One region of the Citrobacter sp. C1 genome, then DNA from elsewhere that is predicted to be linked to it. Evidence: predicted binding sites of a transcription regulator. Region 1 holds the regulator's gene; the other holds the start of a gene.
What was found. The regulator Fur, encoded in region 1, represses iron uptake genes when iron is present. The targets are predictions, from matches to a motif close to ATAATAATGAGAACNACTATCAA.

Region 1 (12,450 bases):
TATGCCGAACCATCCGAATAAACCCGAAATGGGCAGCCGTGAAGTGCCGTTCAGCGGTGAGATTTGGATCGATCGCGCAGATTTCCGCGAAGAAGCCAACAAGCAGTACAAGCGTCTGGTGATGGGCAAAGAAGTGCGTCTGCGCAATGCGTATGTTGTTAAAGCCGAGCGTGTTGAGAAAGACGCAGAAGGCAATATCACCACTATTTTCTGCACCTATGACGCTGACACGCTGAGCAAAGATCCGGCCGATGGGCGTAAAGTCAAAGGCGTTATTCATTGGGTCAGTGCGGCACATGCACTGCCAATTGAAATCCGTCTGTACGATCGTCTGTTCAGCGTGCCGAACCCAGGGGCGGCGGATGACTTCCTGTCCGTTATTAACCCGGATTCACTGGTTATCAAACAGGGCTATGGCGAACCATCGCTGCAGGCTGCCGTTGCGGGTAAAGCCTTCCAGTTTGAACGTGAAGGGTACTTCTGCCTCGATAGCCGCTATACAACGGCGGATAAACTGGTGTTTAACCGTACTGTGGGTCTGCGTGATACGTGGGCTAAAGTGGGCGAGTAAGCTGCAACACTCCCTGTCAAACGCCGCGCTCTGCGGCGTTTTTTTTATCTCGACATCCTGCATTACTGGCTCTGTTTGCAGAGCGAATTAATTATTATTCCGTCGTGTCCGGAGAATTAATTAATTACCCATCAAAACCTTATGCCCGAGGATGACTCTGACTGTAACCGCTTTCATCCATATGGAAAACAAGCATTTTTTTCATTTTTCAACGTTTTTATATCTGCACATGAAAATGTAACAGAAAGCAATCAAATATGTGCGGTTGCTCATATTCTTACATACTGGTTACAAAAAGAGATTGATAATTCGCGTCGCGAAAAATAGTCTATTCATTGTAGTCAATGAGGTTTTCTCAGCGCTACTTTTTTTACTTTTTGTTTTTTCGCTGACCGCTTTTATCGGCAGCATTTTATACCCAATGGATTTCGAGTTGCATCAAGGCGGCGACGCAGCGAATTCCCAAGAGCGTACATCAGTACGTGACTGGGATGAGCGAGGAACGCCAACGCAGATGCGGCTTGAAAGACGAAGGGTTATACGTCAAAGAGGATTAACATATGCGTACGTTTAGTGGCAAACGTAGTACGCTGGCGCTGGCTATCGCCGGTATCACAGCAATGTCGGGTTTTGTTGTCGCTCCCCAGGTACATGCCGAAGGATTTATTGATGACTCAACCTTAACCGGCGGCATCTATTACTGGCAGCGTGAGCGTGACCGTAAAGATGTGACCGATCATGACAAATACAAAACCAACCTTTCGCACTCCACCTGGAACGCCAACCTCGACTTCCAGTCCGGTTACGCGGCTGATATGTTTGGTATTGATATCGCTGCATTTACCGCTATTGAAATGAACGAAAGTAGCGAAAGCGGTCATCCAAACGAAATCGCATTCTCTTCCAAAAATAAAGGCTATGACGAAGATTACTCCGGCGATAAGAGCGGGATTAGCCTTTATAAAGCAGCAGCTAAATTCAAATACGGCCCAACCTGGGCGCGCGCTGGTTATATTCAACCCACCGGGCAGACGTTGCTGGCTCCGCACTGGAGCTTTATGCCGGGAACTTATCAGGGTGCTGAAGCCGGTGCTAACTTTGACTATGGTGATGCCGGTGCGCTGAGCTTCTCCTACATGTGGGCTAACGAATATAAAGCACCGTGGCACATCGAAGTCGATAAATTCTATCAGGCCGATAAAAAAACCAAGGTAGATTACCTTCATTCGGTCGGCGCGAAATATGACTTCAAAAACAACCTGTTGCTGGAAGCGGCATTTGGTCAGTCCGAAGGCTATGTCGATCAATACTTCGCGAAAGCCAGTTACAAATTTGATTTAGGCGGCAATCCATTCACCACCAGCTATCAGTTCTACGGCGCACGCGATAAGGTTGATGACCGTACCGTTAACAATATTTATGACGGTACCGCCTGGCTGCAGGCGCTGACCTTTGGCTACAAAGTGGCAGAAGTGGTTGATCTGCGTCTGGAAGGTACCTGGGTGAAAGCGGACGGACAGCAGGGCTATTTCCTGCAGCGTATGACGCCAACCTATGCCTCCTCAAACGGTCGTCTGGACGTGTGGTGGGATAACCGCTCTGACTTCAACGCCAACGGCGAAAAAGCGGTTTTCTTTGGCGCAATGTATGACCTGAATAACTGGAACCTGCCGGGTTGGGCTGTGGGTGCCTCCTATGTTTACGCCTGGGACGCGAAGCCATCGACCTGGCAGACTAACCCGGATGCATACTACGACAAAAATCGTACCATCGAAGAATCGTCTTACAGCCTGGATGCGGTCTACACCCTGCAGGACGGTCGTGCGAAAGGCACCATGTTTAAACTGCACTTCACCCAATACGACAACCATTCAGACATCCCGAGCTGGAGTGGTGGTTACGGCAACATCTTCCAGGATGAGCGCGACGTGAAGTTCATCGTGATTGCACCATTCACCATCTTCTAATGCCAACCGCGGCAGGCCAGGTGCCTGCCGCAACGTTGAGGACTGTTCTATGAAAAAACTGATACTCATCGCCGTCATGGCATCTGGGCTGGTGGCCTGCGCACAATCTCCGGCGCCAAAAGAAGACAGCCGTTTGAAAGAAGCCTACAGCGCCTGCATCAACACCGCACAGGGATCGCCAGAGAAAATCGAGGCCTGCCAAAGCGTGTTAAACGTGCTGAAGAAAGAAAAGCAGCACCAGCAGTTTGCCAATGAAGAAAGTGTTCGCGTACTGGATTATCAGCAGTGTATCCAGGCGACGCGTACGGGCAACGATCAGGCCGTTTCGGCCGATTGCGACAAGGTATGGCAGGAAATCCGCAGCAAGAACACAGCGCAGTAAAATGACAGGTAAAAAACGGGCGGATAGTCTCCGCCCGTTGCTGTTTTTGTTAACCCAGAATATTCAAATAGGCACCCAGTATTGATACGACAACGATGCCAATAAGAATGCGGGAAATTTGGATGTTCTTCCCTAACAGATAATACATTACGCCAAATGCCCCCATCGGTAACAGACACGGCATAATATCGTTTAAAATCTTTTGTAACGGCACGGCATAAGCACCTTCGCCAATCACAAAGGGAACGTTCAATGAGACCATGGTGGCGGTCATTCCTCCTATGACCATCAGCCCCAATATTGCCGCACCGTAGGTGATTTTCTGCATCATTCCCGACTCCTCCATTTTTTTGAAGAAATCAGCACCCAGTCGGTAACCGCCCATCAAACAGAAGTAGCGGATAAAGTAGTGGGGAATGTTAAACACCAGCAGGAACAGTAGCGGTCCCAGAATATTGCCGGATGATGCTAATGAAATCCCCAACCCCGCGGCGATAATACGCAGCGTTCCCCAGAAGAATGAATCACCAATACCCGCTAATGGACCCATCAGCGATGCCTTCACGGCGTTGATTGAGCTGGCGTCGAAGTCATCGTCGAGCATCCGGCGCTCTTCCATGGCTGACGTAATCCCCAGCGGCAGCGTCGACAAGTGAGGCGTGGTATTAAAAAACTCCAAATGCCGGACCAGCGCGTCGGAGATTTCCTGGTCGGTTTTACACGTTTTACGGATAATGGGCACCATCGAAAAGGTATAACCCATATGCATCATACGCTCATAGTTCCACGACGATTCCATGGTCAATGAGCGGAAATAGACGCTCCAGAGATCGCGTTTGGTAATTTTGACATCAGAATTCGTTGTCATCGATGACCTCTTGTTTTTTTGCTTCGTTATTAACGAGTACGATTGCGAGGAACAGGCCAAACAGGGCGATCCCGACCAGCGGTAGTTTTAAATATGCCGCTAGTAGAAAACCAAAGAAGAAATAGGGGAATACTTTTTTGTTGATGATCATTCTCGCCAGCATGGCAAAACCGAGCGCCGGTAAGATGCCCGTGGCGATAGTCATTCCCGTCATAATATCTTTGGGGATCGATTCGAGAATGGCATTAACCACCGGCGTCCCAACATAAAAAGCAAAACCAACCAGAATCGCAAACGGCACGGAACAGGCGAGGGTAGAGTAAATATGCATGCGGACCACGCCGCTGATATTGGCATTTAACGCATGTTTGTCTGCGCGACGGCAAAATATCGGCAAGACAAAGATATACACGGCGTTTTGTAATACCAATACCAACGTAGCAATAGGTACCGCAAGAGCTACGGCAGTGGCCACGTTTTGCCCAGAGGCAATGGCAAAGGCGGTGCCTAAAATACCGCCAGACGTCACATCAGGGGGATTAGATGCGCCAATCTGGAATGCGCCTAACAGCACAAGTTCAATGGCCGAACCAATAATGATGCCATTGGTGAGATCGCCCATAATTAGCCCCACCAACGGCCCCATTACGATCGGACGTCGGAGCATGGCGGTACCGAAGATGGAGTCCAGGTAACCGACACAGGATAAACCACCCAATAAAAAGGATTGCATTAGTAAGCTCATATCCACTACCTCATCCCAGTAAGGCGATAGCTTTCAGTCGGGTATCGTTCGGTACTTGCCTGATCTCAAGTTCGACACCTTTGTTATCCAGTTCTTTTAATTGTGTAACGTCGTGGTCGGTAATAAATATGGCTTTTGATATTTGACGCGTGCCCGGTGCAGATTTAATCCCACCCAGATTGATACTGACAATTTTTTCGTATTCCATTGCCAACGCGTGTGCATCATTAATCGATGCAACAACAATAAAGAGGTTATATTTTTCTGTCGCGCCGCTTTGTAAGGCTTTGATCGAATCTGCAATATTTTTAATAACCAATTTAACGTTATTCGGTCGCGCCAGGCGCATGGCCGTCATTTTTAACTCATCATTGATGATGTCATCATTGGCAATAAGAATGCAATCGGCCTGCAGCGCCGCAGTCCAGGCAAAAGCTACCTGGCCATGTAATAAGCGATGGTCTACACGTAATAATTTAATCATTTTGTTTAACCTTTTGCATTAGCTGTGAAACGTGTTCGGCACAGACATCGCCGGTGTCTTTATAGGTATCTTTGAAATAACTTCCTACCACTGCACCTGAACCCATGGTCAACTGATGCTGACAATTGTCGAGGGTGATCCCGGCACCAATAATTAATGGAAAGTCACCAATGATGGCCCTGAATTCGCGGATTTTATCTTCATCTGTTTCCTGTCCGGTGGCATCACCGGTGACGACAATGGCGTCACAGCGTTGCATCCCTAGCGTCAGGTCTTCCTGCAAGCTGCGTCCAGATTTGTAGGGTTGATACTTGAAACGTACACCACCGAATACGGCAAAAGAAGCATTGCGACGATTTTCCTCAATAAATTGGGCAAATGAGAGGTCTTCATCGACAGGCAAATGTCCGGCAACAGAATCTAACTGGATAAAGCTGGCGTGATATTTTTTGGCTAACTCAAACCCTTTCTTATCATCGTCTAACAGATTGACGCCGTAGGTAATACCCGGTTGAGTGCTGTCGAGGTAATGCAGCACGCTTTCAACTTGTGCAGGGGTGCCAAAATAGTTTTCAACAATCACCGCATCTACGCCATTTTGTTGATAGATAGCGATCTCTTTTTTTGCATTTTCGAGGACATCACGGTCGTTTTCACCTTTCAAATGCAGCATGGCAAGAATGAATTTATTGTCACCAAATAACGTTTCAACTTTATTTTTCATGTTCGCTCCTGGCATTAAAAATCATCTGATTTTGGGGTGCTGTTGAATAACACATCATTGCAGTACTGGATGGTTTCTTTGGATTCCAGAACGGCGGTTCTAATTAGCGCTTGGGTGTCGTCGGTATCGGGGTTTTCCAGAATCAATGCAATCAGTAACGGTAAATTGAGTCCGGTGATTAAATGCAGGCGCGGATCGTCAAGATGAGTAATAAACTCGTTAGTCACGCTTCCCTTAGAGATATCGGTGATCACAATGGCTTCATCTTGGCTGCCCAACGTGCTCATGAATTTTTGTACGCTGAGTTTGATATCAGGCACATCCTCGGTGTAGGCACACAGCGTGGAAATATCTTCATTTTTACCCACGACCATTTCCAGTGAATCCCTGATTCCATCAGCAAATCTGCCATGACTGGCGAACAAAAACTTACGCATACCGCTCCATGCTCCACAATGAGTGACGACACTACAGGCGTCGCCATAAATGATGAGACTGAATTGAGATAGCAGGAATCATGCCAGCTAATGTCAAAACGGAAGGAGGTGAGAGGGGAGGGTTAATCCATTAGTATGATTTTAAAGGATTAATTTGATTTTATAATATCGTAAATATAGCCGATTTCGCTGAACGGAATGGTGACACTATAGGTATCTTCTATGACACTAAAGGCATCCTGAATCATGCACAGTGTTTCTTTATCACTTTGACTAAGCGTCTGCTGTGCCGGGTAGTTCTCAAGAGGAATCTGACGAATCAAACGTTCCAGCATGCAGCTGGCATGGACATACAGGTTAATCTTCGTCTCATTGGCTAAGCGTTTTTTGAGTAATCTTTCGAGAGTACTGATACAGATATCAAGGTGCTCAAGGATTTTTCCGGTATCCAGAATCGTCAACTGAGCGATGACCCGCTTGAGCGAAAAGTTATGTACCAATCTGTCGTTGATGGTCTGAATCATATCGGTATCAGCAATGCCCTGGAAAACCGTTTCCAGGCGAACATCACCCCGGCCGCTGATCAGGTCATCCAATGAAATATAGGGAATAAAGGGGATATCCGGATTAGCTGTTCCGACAACAGCAATAATGTCATAGAACTGAGACAGTGACTGGCGGGAGGACTCTGAAAGCAGTAGCTGGTGGTCATAGGCGATAACATCCACCCCTGCTTCTTTCGGAATACTGTCTTCCAGCAATGTCTGTATTCGCTGCGCCGTACCCATTCCGGTATAGCAGCTGGTAATGATTACTGGGCGTTTGACCTGCTCTGAATAGATGATTTTACTGTCATTCTTTTGGTAAGAGGTGACGTTCTCAACAATGCTTTCCAGCGGAGCGTTATCTAATAATAACTCACCGACGTGTAGCGCCATTGCCGTGGAGACATTATTAATAATGGCGACAGGGAAATGGATGCTTTTATTGAACTCAGAGTAAATATCCGTTAACGACCCCATATCTACCAGAATGACCAGCCCATTGGACATATCATTATCATTAATGTACTGCAGTATATTACTGGCGATATCTTTGATGGCCGTGTCGATAGGCATATCGAAGGAGGCAAAAAGGGTTTCACCCAACATGCGGTTCACGACATTGGCAATACTGCTGGCCGTTGCATAGCCATGTGCCAGAATGACCGCTTTGGTTCGTGGTGCAACGGTCACCATCTTCATACTTTTCAAATATAGCGTGAAGAAAACGTCATCTTCCTGGGTAATCTTGAGATCAAATCGCTGGGCGATCTGTGTTGATAACATACTCGCAATCAGGTTCTCTTCTGCCAAATATTGGCTAATATACTGATGTAAATTTTTGAGCGTTTTTTTATGCGCCAGGATGCCGTCATTACCCTGCTTATTTTTAGTGAATAAATACCATGCTAAGCCGTACAGTCGATTACCGTTAAATTGGACCGAATGTTTGCTTTCTATCTGCTGAACAATATCCTGGATAGTATTGAGATGTGAATAAATGGTCGGGTGATCGTTTTGTGCCGTTGGGTTAAATATGATCTTATCGAACAGCGTATCGATTTCACGAGAGACTTCTGGGAGCAGTACATTTTCGCTATTTTGCTGAAACAGGCTGAAGATCTTATCCCAGAATTCACTAATAAAATGGTTCAACGGTACTACAGGGAGAACCAATTGCTGTAGCGTCATCGAAGGGGTAAATACGACAGCGGTTCCTACAACCTGGTGATTAATTTGCACACCATGCGGCATAAAGCTGTCTGGTAGATCGTCTAAGTGTAAAGAGAGGCACTGATCTGCTTGAGACTTTGCAAAACGCGTGGCACTCAGGCAGGTGATGGTATTTTTTAATTCACCGATATTTCCGCTGTAGATGTGTCGTTTTAAGACGTTCAGCACCTGTGGGGACAGTTTGATATTGCGCTTGAGCAGTTTCGACTCATGCAGGAAAAAGGCATAAATAAACTGGATTTTTTCCGCTTCACCGCGCTGTTCCAACGAAGGAATGGCAATATTCAGCGGGATACGACGTATAAACGTTTCCAGAAAATACTCTTTGGGCGAGACGGTTGTGGCGAAAACCAGTCTGACCTGAGCGCTGATTTCTTTTTCGCTTTCCCCCATGCGACGAAAACGCCCGGTATCCATAAAGGTGAATAACTTTTCCTGACCCTCCGGATGTAAGCGGTGGATCTCATCCAGAAATAGCACCCCTCCATCGGCTTTTTGCAGAAGTCCTTCGCTGGTTTTATCTGCCCCTGTAAATGCACCTTTGATATAGCCAAAGAGGTGACTCGAAAGTAATTCAGGGTTGTTGGCATATTGAGCACAATTGAACGCAATAAATGGCGCGGTGGGGGGCAGGATTTTCTTCTCCACAGCTCGCTGCCAGGATAATTGTGCCAGCATGCTCTTACCGCTGCCGGTCGGGCCATACAGCATTACTGACAGACCGTGAGGGGGATAACAGATCGCGGTATTCAATTTTTCTATAACGGGGACTAAACTTCCCTGGGAACCGATCAATCCGGCAAACGTGTCTTGTTGTTTATATTGATGCTTTTTTAGCTCAGCGGCGCCTGAGAAGACGGATTGACTGACACGAAAAAACTGTTCTTCAAAAACGGCTTTGTGCAGAAAATAGACGGGCCGGGTATTCAGTTTTATGACCAGATTATCGTCAATGAGCTGATTCAGATAGTGGCTGATGGTATTACGCTTCACATTGAAGTGTTCTGCCATCGTTTGGGCCGTATGAAAGTCGTCCAGCGAGTCAAAAGAAAAATGACGGGTCTCTTCTGCCAAAAATGCAAAGATCTCTTCTTTTAACACCGTGAGCCTCTTAACTGTTCCATGCGGGTTCTAACGTCTGGTGCGCATATAAAAGTAACAAAAATAAAATGTTGTGGGACATCATGGCTCATTTGGAGTTTTTGAGTCATCACGTTTTCTACGCGTGTTATTTTGATTTAGCCGCGGGGGAGGTTATCACATTTTGCGGATAGTCGGCGGATGGTTGGCGGTGATTGTGACTATTTCGTACTTAAATTTTACTGATACGTTAATCCCCGGCTCAACGTTGAGCGGGGGACTGACGTGATTCAAAACTTATTTTGCAACACCGTCGTGCGCATGCTCATCTTCGCGGCAATCGCCTTCAGCGCAGTGGCCGTAAAGATAGAGGCTATGGTTCGTTAAACGAATACCATGTTTAGTGGCAATCTCACGCTGGCGCGCTTCGATAGAGTCATCGCTGAATTCGACCACTTTGCCACAGTCGAGGCAAATCAGGTGATCGTGATGATGCTGTTGAGTCAGTTCGAAGACGGATTTGCCCCCTTCGAAATTATGGCGGGTCACGATACCGGCATCATCAAACTGGTTCAGTACGCGATACACGGTCGCCAGACCAATCTCTTCACCCATATCGATCAGGCGTTTATATAAGTCTTCCGCACTGACGTGATGGTTATCCGGTCCCTGAAGAACTTCCAGAATTTTTAAACGAGGAAGCGTTACTTTCAGGCCAGCCTTCTTTAATGCGGTATTGTTGTCAGTCATGCGGAATCTGTCCTGTAGCTAAACGGTTCACTTCATTAAAAGAAGTGACAGAAAATGCACTTGAGATAATGCGTATCATTATAGAACTGCCACGCCTAAATGAAAACTGCAAGCCTCTGGCAAATATTGTTAATCAAAACGTGGTATCGCCAACAAACACACTGTGCAATACCCGATTGGCATCCAGCCATTGTACAGGGTCAGGCGAGAAAGTTACAAATTTGTAGCAATTATTTTGATTGGTTTTATCTATTGATGCGGCACAGATGAAGATCTGCGCCGCACGAAATTAGGCGTTAATAATCTCGTCGAGATGCAGTTCTGCTGAAATCTGCTTAACCCATTTTTCAACGCGTTCTGCGGTCAGTTCAGGCTGGCGATCTTCATCGATAGCCAGGCCGACAAAGTGGTCGTCGTCAGCCAAACCTTTGGATGCTTCAAAGTGGTAACCCGCCGTTGGCCAGTGACCGACGATGGTTGCGCCGCGCGGTTCGATGATGTCGCGAATCGTGCCTAACGCATCGCAGAAATATTCTGCGTAATCTTCCTGATCGCCACAGCCAAACAAAGCAACCAGTTTACCGTTAAAATCAATGTCTTCGAGGGTCGGGAAGAAGTCGTCCCAGTCACACTGCGCTTCGCCGTAGTACCAGGTCGGGATGCCGAGCAGCAGAATGTCATACCCTTCCAGGTCTTCTTTGCTGCTTTTTGCAATGTCATGTACATCGGCAACGTCTTTACCAAGCTGTTTTTGAATCATTTTTGCGATGTTTTCGGTATTACCGGTGTCGCTGCCGAAAAAGATGCCAGTGATTGCCATGAGTAAAATAACCTCTTGAAACTTATTGAAATGGTGGTGGCGCATTGCCCACGGATAAGGGCAATCATAGCAGAACAGTCAGGCATGCGGAAACAGCAAACACGCTGGACTGCACTCTGTGCTACACGATTTATGATTTATACCCGTCATACTTCAAGCTGCATGTGCGTTGGCTTTCCTCGCTCACCCCAGTCACGTACTTATGTACACTCCTGGAGATTCGCTGCGTCGCCGCCTTGATGCAACTCGAATTATTTAGGGTATAGAGCAGAATTTCAGACTATGCCTGACCACGCAATGTGGCGAGTTGGATCATCAGCATTTCTTCAATGAGTTCACTGCGGCTCATATTACGCGCATCAGCCAGCTCATTCAGCGCGTCAACGGCGTCGGCGTTCAGTTTCAGTTCGACACGCTTAAGCCCACGAACTTTGTCGCGTTTAAGCTGATTACGTTTGTTAATACGTAACTGTTCATCACGCGAAAGCGGATTGGTTTTGGGTCGTCCCGGGCGACGCTCCTGCGCGAACAGATCTAATGTCGTACGGTCCGTTTGTTCTTTGGCCATGATCTTGGTGACTTCGGGGAAACAATCAGCCAGGCGTCTGCCCGGATGGATAGCGCGCCATCATACATCAGCAGGGGAGGCGCGCCAACGCCCACGCACGTAATCGCGCGCGGACGCTGAGTTTTTAATCAGTTAGCCTGTTCTGTCAGATAACGACGGATGGCGCGCAGCACGGCTTCGGGTTTTTCTGCATGCACCCAATGGCCCGCGCCGGCAATGACATGTGCCCGTGCCTGGGGAAATTGCGCCAGCAATGGGGCTCGATACGCTTCAGTAACGTACGGTGAGTTCCCCCCAGGGATGAACAGCGCCGGGTGATCCCAGGCCGGAATGGTTTCCCAGCCGACAATATGCGGATACTGATCCCACAATACCGGGACGTTAAAGCGCCATTCACCGTCTATAAATGATTTCAGCAGAAACTGGATCACGCCTTCTTCTTTAAGATGTTGGCGCATCACGCTAGCCGCCTGCTGGCGCGACGCGGCTTCTGTATCCGTCACCGCATTAATCGCCGCAAATATCTCATCGTGACGGCGGACCTGGTAATCAACCGGGGCAATATCGATAGCCACCAGCTTATCGATACGTTCCGGTGCCAGGGCGGTTAGCGCCATCACGGCTTTGCCCCCCATTGAATGGCCAATAAAGGTGGCTTTTTCTATCTGTTGGGCATCCAACGTATCCAGCAGATCTTGCGCCATCGCCGGGTAGTTCATCTCCGGAGAACGGGGTGAGAGGCCATGATTTCGCATATCAACCTGGATGATATTGTGATCGACAACCAGAGAGCGGGCCAGTATGCCCAGATTGTCCAGGCTGCCAAACAGCCCGTGCACCAGGACGATGGGAGAATTATTGTGCAGGTTTTGTGCAGATTGCGCTCGGATATTCAATTTCATGGCAAAGTTCTTTTTTTCACGCTAGCGGGTTAGGGTATCATGTTGACCATTCTGCCACACGGCTGCAACAACTACGGTTACTCCGAGTTTTTCCGGCCATCGGGCTTGACGCTATCCGCTGTTGGGATTTGCCTTTACACTACGCGTGTACAGTCCCAACAACTTGTATTCAGCTAAACACCGCACTGGATTAAGATGAAAACGATTGAAGTTGATGATGAACTCTATAGCTATATTGCCAGCCATACCAAGCATATCGGCGAGAGCGCATCCGACATTTTACGGCGTATGTTGAAGTTTTCCGCCGCATCACAGCCTGCCACGCCGGTGGTGAAAGACGTCCGCGCCGTGCAACCTGTCGTGGAAGCCAAGCCGGT
Region 2 (12,450 bases), 2.1 Mb from region 1:
CTGGCGGCGATTATTATGCCTGGCATCATGGGGATCATCGCTGATAAATGGTTGCGCGCCGAACGCGCCTACATGCTGTGTCACCTGGTGTGCGCGGGTGTGCTGCTGTATGCCACCACCGTGACCGATGCAGATACCATGTTCTGGGTGATGCTGATTAACGCCATGGCTTATATGCCGACGATTGCGTTGTCGAACAGCGTCTCATACTCCTGCCTGGCGCAATCCGGCCAGGATCCGGTCACGGCTTTCCCGCCGATTCGCGTGTTTGGCACGATTGGCTTTATTGTGGCTATGTGGACGGTAAGCCTGATGGGACTGGAACTGAGCAGCGCCCAGCTGTATATCGCCTCCGGCGCCTCATTACTGCTGGCGATGTACGCGTTTACCTTACCGAAAATTCCGGTTGCTGAGAAGAAAGTGGCAACGACGCTTGCCGGTAAACTGGGACTGGATGCGTTTGTGCTGTTTAAAAATCCGCGTATGGCGATATTCTTTCTCTTTGCCATGATGCTGGGGGCGGTACTGCAAATCACCAACGTCTTTGGTAATCCGTTCCTGCATGATTTTGCCCGTAACCCTGAATTTGCCGGCAGCTTTGTCGTGAAATACCCCTCTATTTTGCTGTCGGTGTCGCAGATGGCGGAAGTGGGCTTCATTCTCACCATTCCGTTCTTCCTTAAACGCTTTGGGATTAAAACGGTGATGCTGATGAGCATGCTGGCGTGGACGTTGCGTTTTGGTTTCTTTGCGTTTGGCGATCCGTCACCGTTTGGCTTTGTGCTGTTACTGATGTCGATGATCGTTTACGGTTGCGCGTTTGATTTCTTCAACATATCCGGATCGGTGTTCGTCGAGCAGGAAGTCAGTTCCAACATTCGCGCCAGCGCACAGGGGCTGTTTATGACCATGGTGAACGGCGTCGGGGCGTGGGTGGGTTCAATCCTGAGCGGCATGGCGGTGGACTATTTCTCCGTCGATGGCGTGAAGGACTGGCAAACCATCTGGTTGGTATTTGCGGTTTATGCGCTGGCGTTGGCCGTCATTTTTGCGCTGTTCTTCAAATACAAGCATGAGCCGGAAAGGTCCGTGCAGAAATCGCTGGCACATTAATCCTTACCTGCGGCGGGCGAATGCTGCCCGCCGTTTTATGTTCTGTGATGCAATGTGGTAACTTTGCGCATTATCCTTCTCCGCTGGAGCGCATTACTCATGGAACGCACGCATCGTATCGATCTGAAGTTACTGCGTTATTTTCTGGCAGTCGCAGAAGAACTGCATTTTGGACGTGCGGCTGCCCGCCTGAATATGTCACAACCCCCGCTAAGTATTCACATCAAAGAGCTGGAGCAGCAGCTCGGCACACTGTTGTTTATCCGGCATTCCCGTAGCGTGACCTTAACCCACGCCGGAAAAATCCTGATGGAAGAGTCACGCCGCCTGTTATCCAGCGCTAACCAGGCGCTGGCACGCGTGGAGCAGATTGGCCGCGGTGAGGCAGGGCGAGTCGAACTGGGCGTAATAGGCACGGCGATGTGGGGAAAAATGCGCCCGGTGATGCGGCGATTTTTGAAAGAGAACCCGAACGTTGAGGTTCTGTTTCGCGAAAACATGCCGGCAATGCAGATGACGCTGCTGGAGCGGCGTGAGCTGGATGCGGGGATTTGGCGGATGGCGACAGCACCCTCACCCGGATTTACCAGCCTGCGCTTGCATGAGTCTTCATTTCTGGTGGCGATGCCGGAAGAACATCCGCTGAGCGCTTGTGACACCGTGCCGCTGGAAGCGCTACGTAATGAATATTTTGTCACGATGCCTTCCATTCATACTGACTGGGCATTTTTGCAGCGTGTGTGCCAGAGCGCCGGATTTTCACCGATGATTATTCGTGAGGTGAGGGAGCCACAAACGGTGCTGGCGATGATCAGTATGGGGATTGGTATTACGTTAATTGCAGATAGTTATGCGCAGATGAACTGGCCTGGCGTGGTATTCCGCCCGCTGGAAGAACGCATTCCTGCTGATTTATATATTGTGTATGACCAACAGTAGGCAACACCTGCGCTGGAGAAACTGGTTGGGGCATTGACGATGTGATGTGTGCCGGATGGCGACTGACGTCTTATCCGGCCTACAACGATGTAGACTGTAGGCCTGATAAGCGCAGCGCATCACGCAGAGAATGGCTGAATTGTTAAATTCTACGCATAGCAAAAAGGCGCCTTTAGGGCGCCTTTTTACATTGGTGGGGCGTGCAGGATGACTCGCTTCGCTCGCCCTTCGGGCCGTCGCCGTGAACGGCTCCGTTGTCTCACTGCGTTCGACCCGAACCTGCTGCAGGTTCGAATCTTTGAATTCCGTGCATAGCAAAAAGGCGCCTTTAGGGCACCTTTTTACATTGGTGGGGCGTGCAGGATTCGAACCTGCGACCAATTGATTAAAAGTCAACTGCTCTACCAACTGAGCTAACGCCCCGAAGTGGTGGGTGATGACGGGATCGAACCGCCGACCCCCTCCTTGTAAGGGAGGTGCTCTCCCAGCTGAGCTAATCACCCACTTCGGTACTTCATATTTTGACAGAAAATCCAGCTGGCGAGAAAGTGGTGGGTGATGACGGGATCGAACCGCCGACCCCCTCCTTGTAAGGGAGGTGCTCTCCCAGCTGAGCTAATCACCCACTTCTCAATTTTCTGTTCTACACGGCGGAGACTACATAAAGTAGTTGGTGGGTGATGACGGGTTCGAACCGCCGACCCCCTCCTTGTAAGGGAGGTGCTCTCCCAGCTGAGCTAATCACCCCCGCTGTGTGGAGTCGCATTATAGGGAGAGTTGAAAATGAGTCAACGCATTTTCTAAAGAAATTGTTCGTTCGTCGTAAATTTAAACAAAACGATCGCAAAACAGTCCATGCGGCATGATTTGTATACGAAAATGGCAAAGCGTGATGTTCCAACCTGAACAACATTGAGGAATCAGACCACGGTGATAGAATACGGGCCTGATAATCTTCCCAGGATTTGCCGGTTGTCGGCATCTTTATAAACGTAAGGCCATTTCATGAAAATCAAAACTCGCTTCGCGCCTAGCCCGACAGGTTATCTGCACGTCGGCGGTGCGCGTACTGCTCTTTATTCCTGGCTTTTTGCACGTAACCATAGCGGTGAGTTTGTGCTGCGTATTGAAGACACCGATCTCGAACGCTCCACGCCGGAAGCTATCGAAGCCATTATGGATGGCATGAACTGGCTGAATCTGGAGTGGGATGAAGGTCCGTACTTCCAGACCAAACGTTTTGATCGCTACAACGCCGTTATTGATGAGATGCTGGAAGCGGGTACAGCGTATAAATGCTATTGCTCCAAAGAGCGTCTGGAACAGCTGCGTGAAGATCAGATGGCGAAAGGTGAGAAGCCACGTTATGACGGTCGCTGCCGCCACGGCCACGAACATCACGCCGATGACGAACCTTGCGTGGTGCGTTTTGCTAACCCGCAGGACGGTTCCGTTATTTTTGACGACCAGATCCGTGGACCGATCGAATTCAGCAACCAGGAACTCGACGATCTGATCATCCGCCGTACCGACGGTTCTCCAACCTATAACTTCTGTGTGGTTGTTGATGACTGGGATATGGAAATTACCCACGTTATTCGTGGTGAAGACCATATCAACAACACCCCGCGTCAGATCAACATCCTGAAGGCGCTGAACGCGCCGGTGCCGGTTTACGCGCACGTGTCGATGATCAACGGCGACGACGGTAAAAAACTGTCCAAACGTCACGGTGCGGTCAGCGTGATGCAGTATCGCGACGATGGTTACCTGCCGGAAGCGCTGCTGAACTATCTGGTGCGTCTGGGCTGGTCCAGCGGCGATCAGGAAATCTTCACCCGCGAAGAGATGATCAAGCTGTTCTCTCTTGGTGCGGTAAGCAAATCGGCGAGCGCATTCAATACCGAAAAACTGCAGTGGCTGAACCATCACTACATTAACACTCTGGCACCTGAATATGTGGCAACGCATCTGCAGTGGCACATTGAGCAGGAAAATATCGATACCCGCGTGGGTCCGCAATTGTCCGAGCTGGTAAAACTGCTGGGCGAGCGCTGCAAAACCCTGAAAGAGATGGCGCAGAGCTGCCGCTACTTCTATGAAGACTTTGCTGAGTTCGATGCGGATGCTGCGAAGAAACACCTGCGCCCGGTTGCGCGTCAGCCGCTGGAAGTGGTGCGTGATAAAATTGCTGCCATCACCGAATGGACCGCTGAAAACGTACATCACGCCATTCAGTCTACCGCTGATGAGCTGGAAGTGGGGATGGGTAAAGTCGGTATGCCGCTGCGCGTTGCGGTTACCGGTGCAGGCCAGTCTCCAGGATTAGACGTTACGGTGCATGCGATTGGTAAATCCCGCAGCATTGAACGTATTAACAAAGCACTAGCGTTTATTGCTGAGCGTGAAAAGCAGCAGTAAGACAGTCAGAGAGACAACAAAACGGCAGGCGCAGATCCTGCCGTTTTTTTTGGCATTTATTCGGATTCATCAATGCCCAGACGGGTGAGAAAACTACGGATACCTTCGCGCGAAAGAAACAGCGCCAGTTTTTCTTGTTCCGCTGGTGACATGTTATCCAACGCGCTGATTATCTGGCGACAGGCGTGGCTACGGACAACGTGCGTGTATTCTGCAACGGGTTCTTCCGCCTGATAAAATTCCGGGATTTTGCGAAAAGCTGGGATATTGAGAATAAATTCCCGTACGCCGGCATCAATATGAATAAGCCTTGCGCGACCGCCCTTCACACCGGGAAACTTTTCGGTTTTCCAGTTTTGTTCTCTGATCCAACGATTGACCGTTTGTTTCGCGACTCCGAGACATTCAGCCAGCTCTTCGGTGGTCATTTTGCTGCGTAATTTTTTCATATTATTTGCTGTCGCGGATCCCTAAGCGTTGTAACAAACCGGTAATGCCTTCACGCAGGATCAATGACGTAAACATTTTCTGTTCTGCTGGCGTCATTTCTTTCGCGAGGGTGATCAGCAGTGTTTCAATAGAAGAGTCGCCAGCTAAAGATAAGTTGTCTGATAAACCTTCAGCTGAACGCTCTGCACTGCGAATGTATTCGCGAACTTGTTCGTTGACGTGAACCAGACGAGCTTTTCCGCCCTGAACGCCCGGTTTTGGTGACGTAGCCCAGCCTTCCTTGCGCACCCATTTATTAATGGTCTGCCGGCTGTAACCGGTCAGATTAGCAAGTTCTTCTGGCGTCATCCGTTCCTTGAACATAACGATTCCCTGAGTAGTCGTGGGGTTAATTAGTGGTTCAGTTTATAGCACCATTTTACTAGAAACCGTGACGCGTTTAACTACTGAATGCGAGTTGTTGCGCAATGTTCTTCATTTGCCTGCTTTTTCAGCGATTGAATTCAGTGAGTTAATTTTGCCGTTGACACGCGCGAAGGGAATTCATATTATGCCGCCCGTCAACTCGACAAGCTTTACGTGACGGGGCTATAGCTCAGCTGGGAGAGCGCTTGCATGGCATGCAAGAGGTCAGCGGTTCGATCCCGCTTAGCTCCACCAAATTTAATCCCACTAAATTTGGTACGTAAAGGCATCGTGGGGCTATAGCTCAGCTGGGAGAGCGCCTGCATGGCATGCAGGAGGTCAGCGGTTCGATCCCGCTTAGCTCCACCAAAATTAAGACCCTCGCTGAAAAGCGGGGGTTTTTTGTTTCTACTTCCTGCACGATCCTCTGCTTCCTCTGTCAGATTACCAAATGACGGACATAAAAAAACCGGGGAGAATCTCCCCGGCCGAGTCACTACGATTGCGATGCTACTGTCTTACAGCACCAGTGCTGCGATGGATGCGGACAGTACGCTCACCAGCGTAGAGCCGTATACCAGCTTCAGACCAAAGCGGGATACCACGTTGCCTTGCTCTTCGTTCAGACCTTTGATTGCGCCTGCGATGATACCGATGGAAGAGAAGTTAGCGAAGGAGACCAGGAACACAGACAGAATACCTTCCGCGCGTGGAGAGAGCGTAGACGCGATTTTCTGCAGGTCCATCATGGCCACGAATTCGTTGGAAACCAGTTTAGTCGCCATGATACTGCCCACCTGCAGCGCTTCGCTGGACGGCACACCCATTACCCATGCGACCGGGTAGAAGATGTAGCCCAGGATGCCCTGGAAGGAGATGCTGTAGCCAAACCAGCCGGTGACGGTGGCAAACAAGGCGTTCAGCGCGGCAATCAGCGCGATGAAACCGATCAGCATTGCTGCCACGATAATCGCGACCTTGAAGCCTGCCAGAATGTACTCACCCAGCATTTCGAAGAAGCTCTGTCCTTCATGCAGGTTAGACATCTGAATATTTTCTTCGCTGGCATCCACGCGGTAAGGGTTGATCAGCGACAGTACAATAAAGGTGCTGAACATGTTCAGAACCAATGCAGCAACAACGTATTTTGGTTCTAGCATGGTCATGTACGCGCCGACGATGGACATGGAAACGGTGGACATTGCCGTCGCGGCCATGGTGTACATGCGGTTGCGTGACATCTTGCCCAGAATATCTTTATAGGCAATAAAGTTTTCAGACTGACCCAGGATCAGCGAGCTGACGGCGTTGAAGGACTCCAGCTTGCCCATACCGTTGACTTTGGATAACAAAAATCCAATTGCGCGGATGATAATAGGCAGAACGCGGATATGCTGCAGAATACCGATCAGGGCGGAAATGAAGACGATTGGGCACAGTACTTTCAAGAAGAAGAATGCCAGGCCTTTATCGTTCATGCTGCCGAAGACAAAGTTTGTCCCTTCATTAGCAAAACCGAGCAGTTTTTCAAACATCTCGGAGAAGCCTTTCACGAAGCCCAGCCCGACATCAGAATTCAGGAAGAACCACGCCAGTAACACTTCGATAACAAGTAATTGAATAACATAACGAATGCGAATTTGTTTACGGTCACTGCTTACCAGCAGTGCGAGTACCGCAACCACGGCAAGGGCCAGGACAAAATGAAGAACGCGGTCCATATTTGCTCCAAACATGAGGCAGGTTTAATTTCCGTGCACATTCTATGCAACAACACCAAAGAAAACGAGATCAAACACACACTATAATAAGGACCTGTGACGAGATTCAAAATTAGTGATCGGTAATACACTTCCGTGATGTTTAGTATGGAAGTGAAAAGTTATGTCATTGTGCTAATCTCATAACATTAATTAAACATCTCATCTGCGTTTCCAGTTCCCTGATCTATTTATAGACCAACGCTATCAAAGAAATCATTTTTATCCATCAAAATGAATTTGATAATCATTCTCAACTGGCGTAGTTTGAAACATAGCAAAGGCTATGTTTTTGAGGCACGAAAATGACGAACGATCGCGTTGAGACAAGCAGTGGACGGGCAGCACGCAAGCTGAAACTTGCGTTAATGGGACCTGCATTCATCGCGGCTATCGGGTATATCGACCCCGGTAACTTTGCCACCAACATCCAGGCAGGGGCTAGCTTTGGCTATAAACTGCTGTGGGTCGTCGTCTGGGCCAACCTGATGGCAATGCTGATTCAGGTATTGTCGGCCAAGCTGGGGATTGCTACTGGAAAAAATCTCGCCGAGCAAATTCGCGATCACTACCCACGTCCGGTGGTGTGGTTTTACTGGGTGCAGGCTGAAATCATTGCCATGGCGACCGACCTTGCTGAATTTATCGGTGCTGCGATTGGCTTTAAGCTGATCCTCGGCGTTTCGCTGTTACAGGGGGCGGTGCTGACCGGTATCGCCACATTTTTAATCCTGATGCTGCAACGTCGCGGGCAAAAACCACTGGAAAAAGTAATTGGTGGATTACTGTTGTTTGTGGCCGCGGCATATATTGTCGAACTGATCTTCTCGCAGCCGAATCTGGCGCAGCTGAGTAAGGGCATGATCATTCCCAGTCTGCCGAACTCTGAGGCGGTCTTTCTGGCAGCCGGCGTACTCGGCGCGACCATTATGCCGCACGTCATTTATTTGCACTCCTCTTTAACTCAGCATCTGCATGGCGGGACACGGCAACAGCGCTACGCGGCAACTAAGTGGGATGTGGCTATCGCCATGACCATTGCCGGGTTTGTCAATCTGGCAATGATGGCTACTGCTGCCGCAGCCTTTCACTTCAGCGGTCATACCGGCATTACCGATCTCGATCAGGCTTATCTGACGTTGGAACCGTTGTTGAGTCATGCGGCGGCGACGGTATTTGGTCTCAGCCTGGTGGCGGCGGGGCTTTCTTCAACGGTTGTCGGCACGCTGGCCGGACAGGTTGTGATGCAGGGGTTTATCCGTTTTCATATCCCGCTGTGGGTTCGTCGTACGGTTACTATGATGCCGTCATTCATCGTCATTCTGATGGGACTGGATCCCACCCGTATTCTGGTCATGAGCCAGGTGTTGCTGAGTTTCGGTATCGCGCTGGCGCTGGTACCACTCCTGATATTCACCAGTAACGGGACGTTAATGGGGGATTTAGTTAACACCGTCTGGGTTAAATATGTTGGCTGGATGATTGTGGTACTGGTGGTGGCGCTAAATCTCTGGCTGCTGGTAGGGACGGCGCTCGGGTTGTAAGCAAAAAGAGCCCGCAGGCTCTTTTGTTACATTAATGATGGTGGCCATGACCACGTCCGTGGCCTTTGCCGCGACCGCGATGGTCATCGCGATCGTTCCAGCCTTCACGGTAACCGCGCTCGTACGCTTTGCGCTTATCCCAGCCACGATGATTACCGTTATCATGACGCCACCAGCGATTTTTGCGCCATTCATAATTATTGTGCCAGTAACCCCGGTCGCGCCAGTGGCCGCCGTCCCAGTAGTTACCATAATTATCGCGATCGCCAATTTGCAATTTTATTGATGGCAGCAGGGTGATTTCACCAGCGTTTGCGGCCAGCGGCGTGAAAGCCAATAAGGCTGCAGCCAGAATCAGTGACCTGAACATTTTTTCTCTCCTTCACGATCGAGCCGTAGCCGGCCTGTTAATGCAATATTACGGGGCAGTAAAGCCCCGTTTAATCGCCTGAACTCTTAAATCATGAAAGAGAGCACTTTTTGTTAATAAATGTGTCTTTATTTCAAACAATTCAGGATGGCGTCAATCTCCTCGCATTCTTCTGCAGACAAATGACGGTTTGCCAGCATGCCAACAGCATCTTCAATTTGCGCTGTTTTACTGGCACCAATCAACACTGAGGTGACTTTGTCTTCTCGCAACACCCAGGCCAGGGCCATTTGGGAGAGCTTTTGTCCCCGACGCTCAGCCATTGCGTTCAGTTGGCGGACTTTTTCCAGTTTCTCTGGCGTTATCTGATCCGGGTTGAGAAAACGGCTACCGCTTGCCGCACGAGAATCCGCCGGGATCCCGTTCAGGTAACGGTCGGTTAACTGCCCGCCCGCCAGTGGAGAGAAAGCGATACTGCCCACGCCTTTTTCCTGCAACAGTGACAACAATCCCCCTTCAACCCAACGTTCAAACATGGAATATTTCGGCTGATGAATCAGGCACGGGGTACCTAAGTCGTCGAGGATCTCAATCGCCTGTCTGGCAAGGTCGGCGGGATAGTTAGACAGCCCGACATACAGCGCTTTTCCCTGGCGAACAATGTGATCCAGCGCCTTCATGGTTTCTGTGAGCGGCGTTTCGGGATCGGGACGATGGTGGTAGAAGATATCCACGTACTCCAGACCCATACGTTTCAGGCTCTGGTCGAGGCTGGCAATCAGGTATTTACGCGAACCCCAGTCGCCGTAGGGGCCATCCCACATGGTGTAGCCCGCCTTGGTGGAGATAATGAGTTCGTCCCGCCACGGTAAAAAATCTTCCTGCAAAATACGGCCAAAATTTCGCTCGGCAGAGCCCGGCGGTGGGCCGTAGTTATTGGCGAGATCAAAATGGGTGATCCCCAGATCGAACGCGCGCTGTAGCAGGCTTCGGCTGTTTTCTACCTGCGTGGTGTCGCCAAAATTGTGCCATAAGCCCAGAGAGATAACCGGTAGCTTGAGTCCGCTCTGACCGCAGCGGCGGTACTCCATTGTCTGATAGCGATTTTCATCCGCGTGATAAACCATGTAGACCCCTTCCTGATAGCAAGATGACGTATATGTTTTAGTGTATACGGTTACACGGTCGATTCTTCAATGGTATTTCACCGGCAAAACTGTAAATCCTGCTTTCCACCCCTCCACGTCGTGTTTTCTGGACAGTCATCACAGTTCTTCGATACTCAACATGAGGTTACCGTCAGAAGGATAGCTGTCATGCAAACCGCGTATTCCGTTGCTGATTACCTGCTGGACAGACTGGCAGGGTGTGGTGTTGGCCATCTTTTTGGTGTGCCGGGCGATTATAATTTGCAGTTTCTTGACCACGTGATTGACCACCCCGACGTGCGTTGGGTTGGCTGCGCAAACGAATTAAATGCGGCTTATGCTGCGGATGGCTATGCCCGGGTCGCCGGGGCAGGGGCGCTTCTCACCACCTTTGGCGTTGGGGAGTTAAGCGCCATTAATGGAATCGCAGGCAGTTACGCAGAATATGTACCCGTGCTGCAGATAGTGGGTGCGCCGTGCAGCAGCGCTCAGCGGCGTGGGGAGCTGATGCATCACACCCTGGGCGACGGCGATTTTCTGCATTTTTATCGCATGCATCAAGCGGTAACGGCGGCCAGCGCGGTGCTTGATGCCCAAAACGCCTGCTATGAAATTGACCGTGTGCTACGGGTCATGTTAACCGAACGTCGGCCAGGGTATCTGATGTTGCCTGCCGATGTCGCCAAACAGCCCGCCACGCCCCCACAGGACAGACTGATTATTCCTCTGAGTGAATCGGAAAGTAGCGTCGTTGCGGCGTTTCGCTATCAGGCCCGTGAGCGCTTGTTGGACAGCTCGCGCGTGGCGTTGCTGGCGGATTTTCTTGCGCAGCGCTTTGGTTTGCAGCCTGTTTTGCAGCGCTGGATGGCAGAAACGCCAATGGCTCATGCCACACTGTTAATGGGTAAAGGGCTTTTTGATGAACGTTATCCTGCGTTTGTTGGCACCTACTGCGCGGGGGCCAGCAGTGAATATGTGCGCCGGGCGATAGAAGATGCCGACACCGTTATTTGCGTGGGTACCTGTTTTGTCGACACGCTAACCGCCGGTTTTACGCAATGCTTGCCGCAGGAGCGCACGATTGAGGTTCAACCGCATGCTTCACGTGTGGGAAGCCAGTGGTTTAACATCCCGATGGAGCAGGCGGTTACCACGCTACGGGAGCTGTGCCTGGAGCTGTCGTTTTCTCTGCCGCCAGAACGCCCGCCTGTCGGGCGACGTCAGGTTGAAAAGGGGCCGCTGACACAGGAAAATTTCTGGTACACGGTGCAGCAATACCTGGCAGCTGACGACATTATCCTCGTCGATCAGGGGACCGCGGCATTTGGTGCCGCTACGCTTTCGTTACCTTCCGGGGCGGAAGTACTGGTACAACCGCTGTGGGGATCGATTGGTTATTCCTTACCCGCCGCACTGGGAGCGCAAACGGCATACCCGGATCGGCGGGTGATCCTGATTATTGGCGATGGCGCTGCCCAGCTTACCATTCAGGAATTGGGTACGATGCTCAGAGACGGACAAACGCCGGTTATTTTGCTGCTCAATAATGACGGCTATACCGTGGAGCGGGCTATTCACGGGGCAAACCAGCGTTATAACGACATTGCCGGATGGAACTGGACGCAGGTGCCACTGGCGCTGAGCCGCGAGTGTCAGGCGGAGTGCTGGCGCGTGACGCAGGCTGTACAGCTGGAGGAAGTTCTGGCCCGGCTGGCGCGCCCGCAGCGGCTTTCGTTAATTGAAGTGATGTTGCCGAAAGCCGATCTGCCTGAGCTTCTGCGCACGGTGACCCGTGCGCTGGAAGCCCGTAACGGGGGATAGTTATTGATCGGGGCGGTTGGCGATCATCATCGGTTTACCTGCCAACAGCAGCCAGGCGGGAAGCATGACGATGCACAGCAGCGGCAGCAGGGTGGCATCGGGGACCACCACTGCCGCCATAAACAGGCTTAGCCAGGCGTCGCGGGTGACAACCAGCACCAGCCCCAGAATGGCGCAGGAGACGGTGATTGCTGCCGGAACCGCTTCGACATGGGCATGCAGCATCAATCCCAGTGCCACGCCAACGAATACCGCCGGGAAAATACGTCCTCCACGAAAACCACTGGCGGCAGCAACCACTAACGCCGCCAGTTTGATCACCGCGAGCATGAAATAGTCTGATGCCCCCAGCGTTTGGCTAAACGCCATTTGCTGCATCTCATCCAGCCCTTTAAACAGGGTAAGTGGTCCCCCAATAATGCCCAGAATCCCAAGCAGAAAGCCGCCAACGCCGAGAATCAGTACCGGGTGTTTCAGGC

Region 2: a site for Fur is predicted at 7,323-7,345, ahead of IB214_RS07170 (Nramp family divalent metal transporter). Genes of this name have one in related genera too.

The regions. Positions count from the first base shown of each region.
Region 1 covers NZ_CP115035.1:3,590,748-3,603,197, reverse strand. Annotated here, with positions in the region: gene glnS (glutamine--tRNA ligase) at 1-571, shown strand, start outside; gene chiP (chitoporin) at 1,132-2,538, shown strand; gene chiQ (ChiQ/YbfN family lipoprotein) at 2,588-2,920, shown strand; gene IB214_RS17450 (PTS system mannose/fructose/sorbose family transporter subunit IID) at 2,970-3,788, opposite strand; gene IB214_RS17445 (PTS sugar transporter subunit IIC) at 3,772-4,533, opposite strand; gene IB214_RS17440 (PTS sugar transporter subunit IIB) at 4,544-5,017, opposite strand; gene IB214_RS17435 (BtpA/SgcQ family protein) at 5,010-5,741, opposite strand; gene IB214_RS17430 (PTS sugar transporter) at 5,756-6,178, opposite strand; gene IB214_RS17425 (sigma 54-interacting transcriptional regulator) at 6,328-9,054, opposite strand; gene fur (ferric iron uptake transcriptional regulator) at 9,331-9,783, opposite strand; gene IB214_RS17415 (ryhB-regulated fur leader peptide) at 9,776-9,862, opposite strand; gene fldA (flavodoxin FldA) at 10,073-10,603, opposite strand; gene ybfE (LexA regulated protein) at 10,884-11,171, opposite strand; gene ybfF (esterase) at 11,300-12,073, opposite strand; gene seqA (replication initiation negative regulator SeqA) at 12,269-12,450, shown strand, end outside.
Region 2 covers NZ_CP115035.1:1,504,059-1,516,508, forward strand. Annotated here, with positions in the region: gene IB214_RS07105 (nucleoside permease) at 1-1,113, shown strand, start outside; gene IB214_RS07110 (LysR family transcriptional regulator) at 1,213-2,052, shown strand; RNA gene IB214_RS07115 (RtT sRNA) at 2,244-2,377, opposite strand; tRNA gene IB214_RS07120 (tRNA-Lys) at 2,400-2,475, opposite strand; tRNA gene IB214_RS07125 (tRNA-Val) at 2,480-2,555, opposite strand; tRNA gene IB214_RS07130 (tRNA-Val) at 2,602-2,677, opposite strand; tRNA gene IB214_RS07135 (tRNA-Val) at 2,724-2,799, opposite strand; gene gltX (glutamate--tRNA ligase) at 3,058-4,473, shown strand; gene IB214_RS07145 (YfeC-like transcriptional regulator) at 4,530-4,922, opposite strand; gene IB214_RS07150 (YfeC-like transcriptional regulator) at 4,924-5,286, opposite strand; tRNA gene IB214_RS07155 (tRNA-Ala) at 5,508-5,583, shown strand; tRNA gene IB214_RS07160 (tRNA-Ala) at 5,622-5,697, shown strand; gene nupC (nucleoside permease NupC) at 5,847-7,049, opposite strand; gene IB214_RS07170 (Nramp family divalent metal transporter) at 7,394-8,632, shown strand; gene ypeC (DUF2502 domain-containing protein YpeC) at 8,664-9,002, opposite strand; gene mgrA (L-glyceraldehyde 3-phosphate reductase) at 9,131-10,129, opposite strand; gene IB214_RS07185 (thiamine pyrophosphate-binding protein) at 10,319-11,971, shown strand; gene IB214_RS07190 (ion channel protein) at 11,972-12,450, opposite strand, start outside.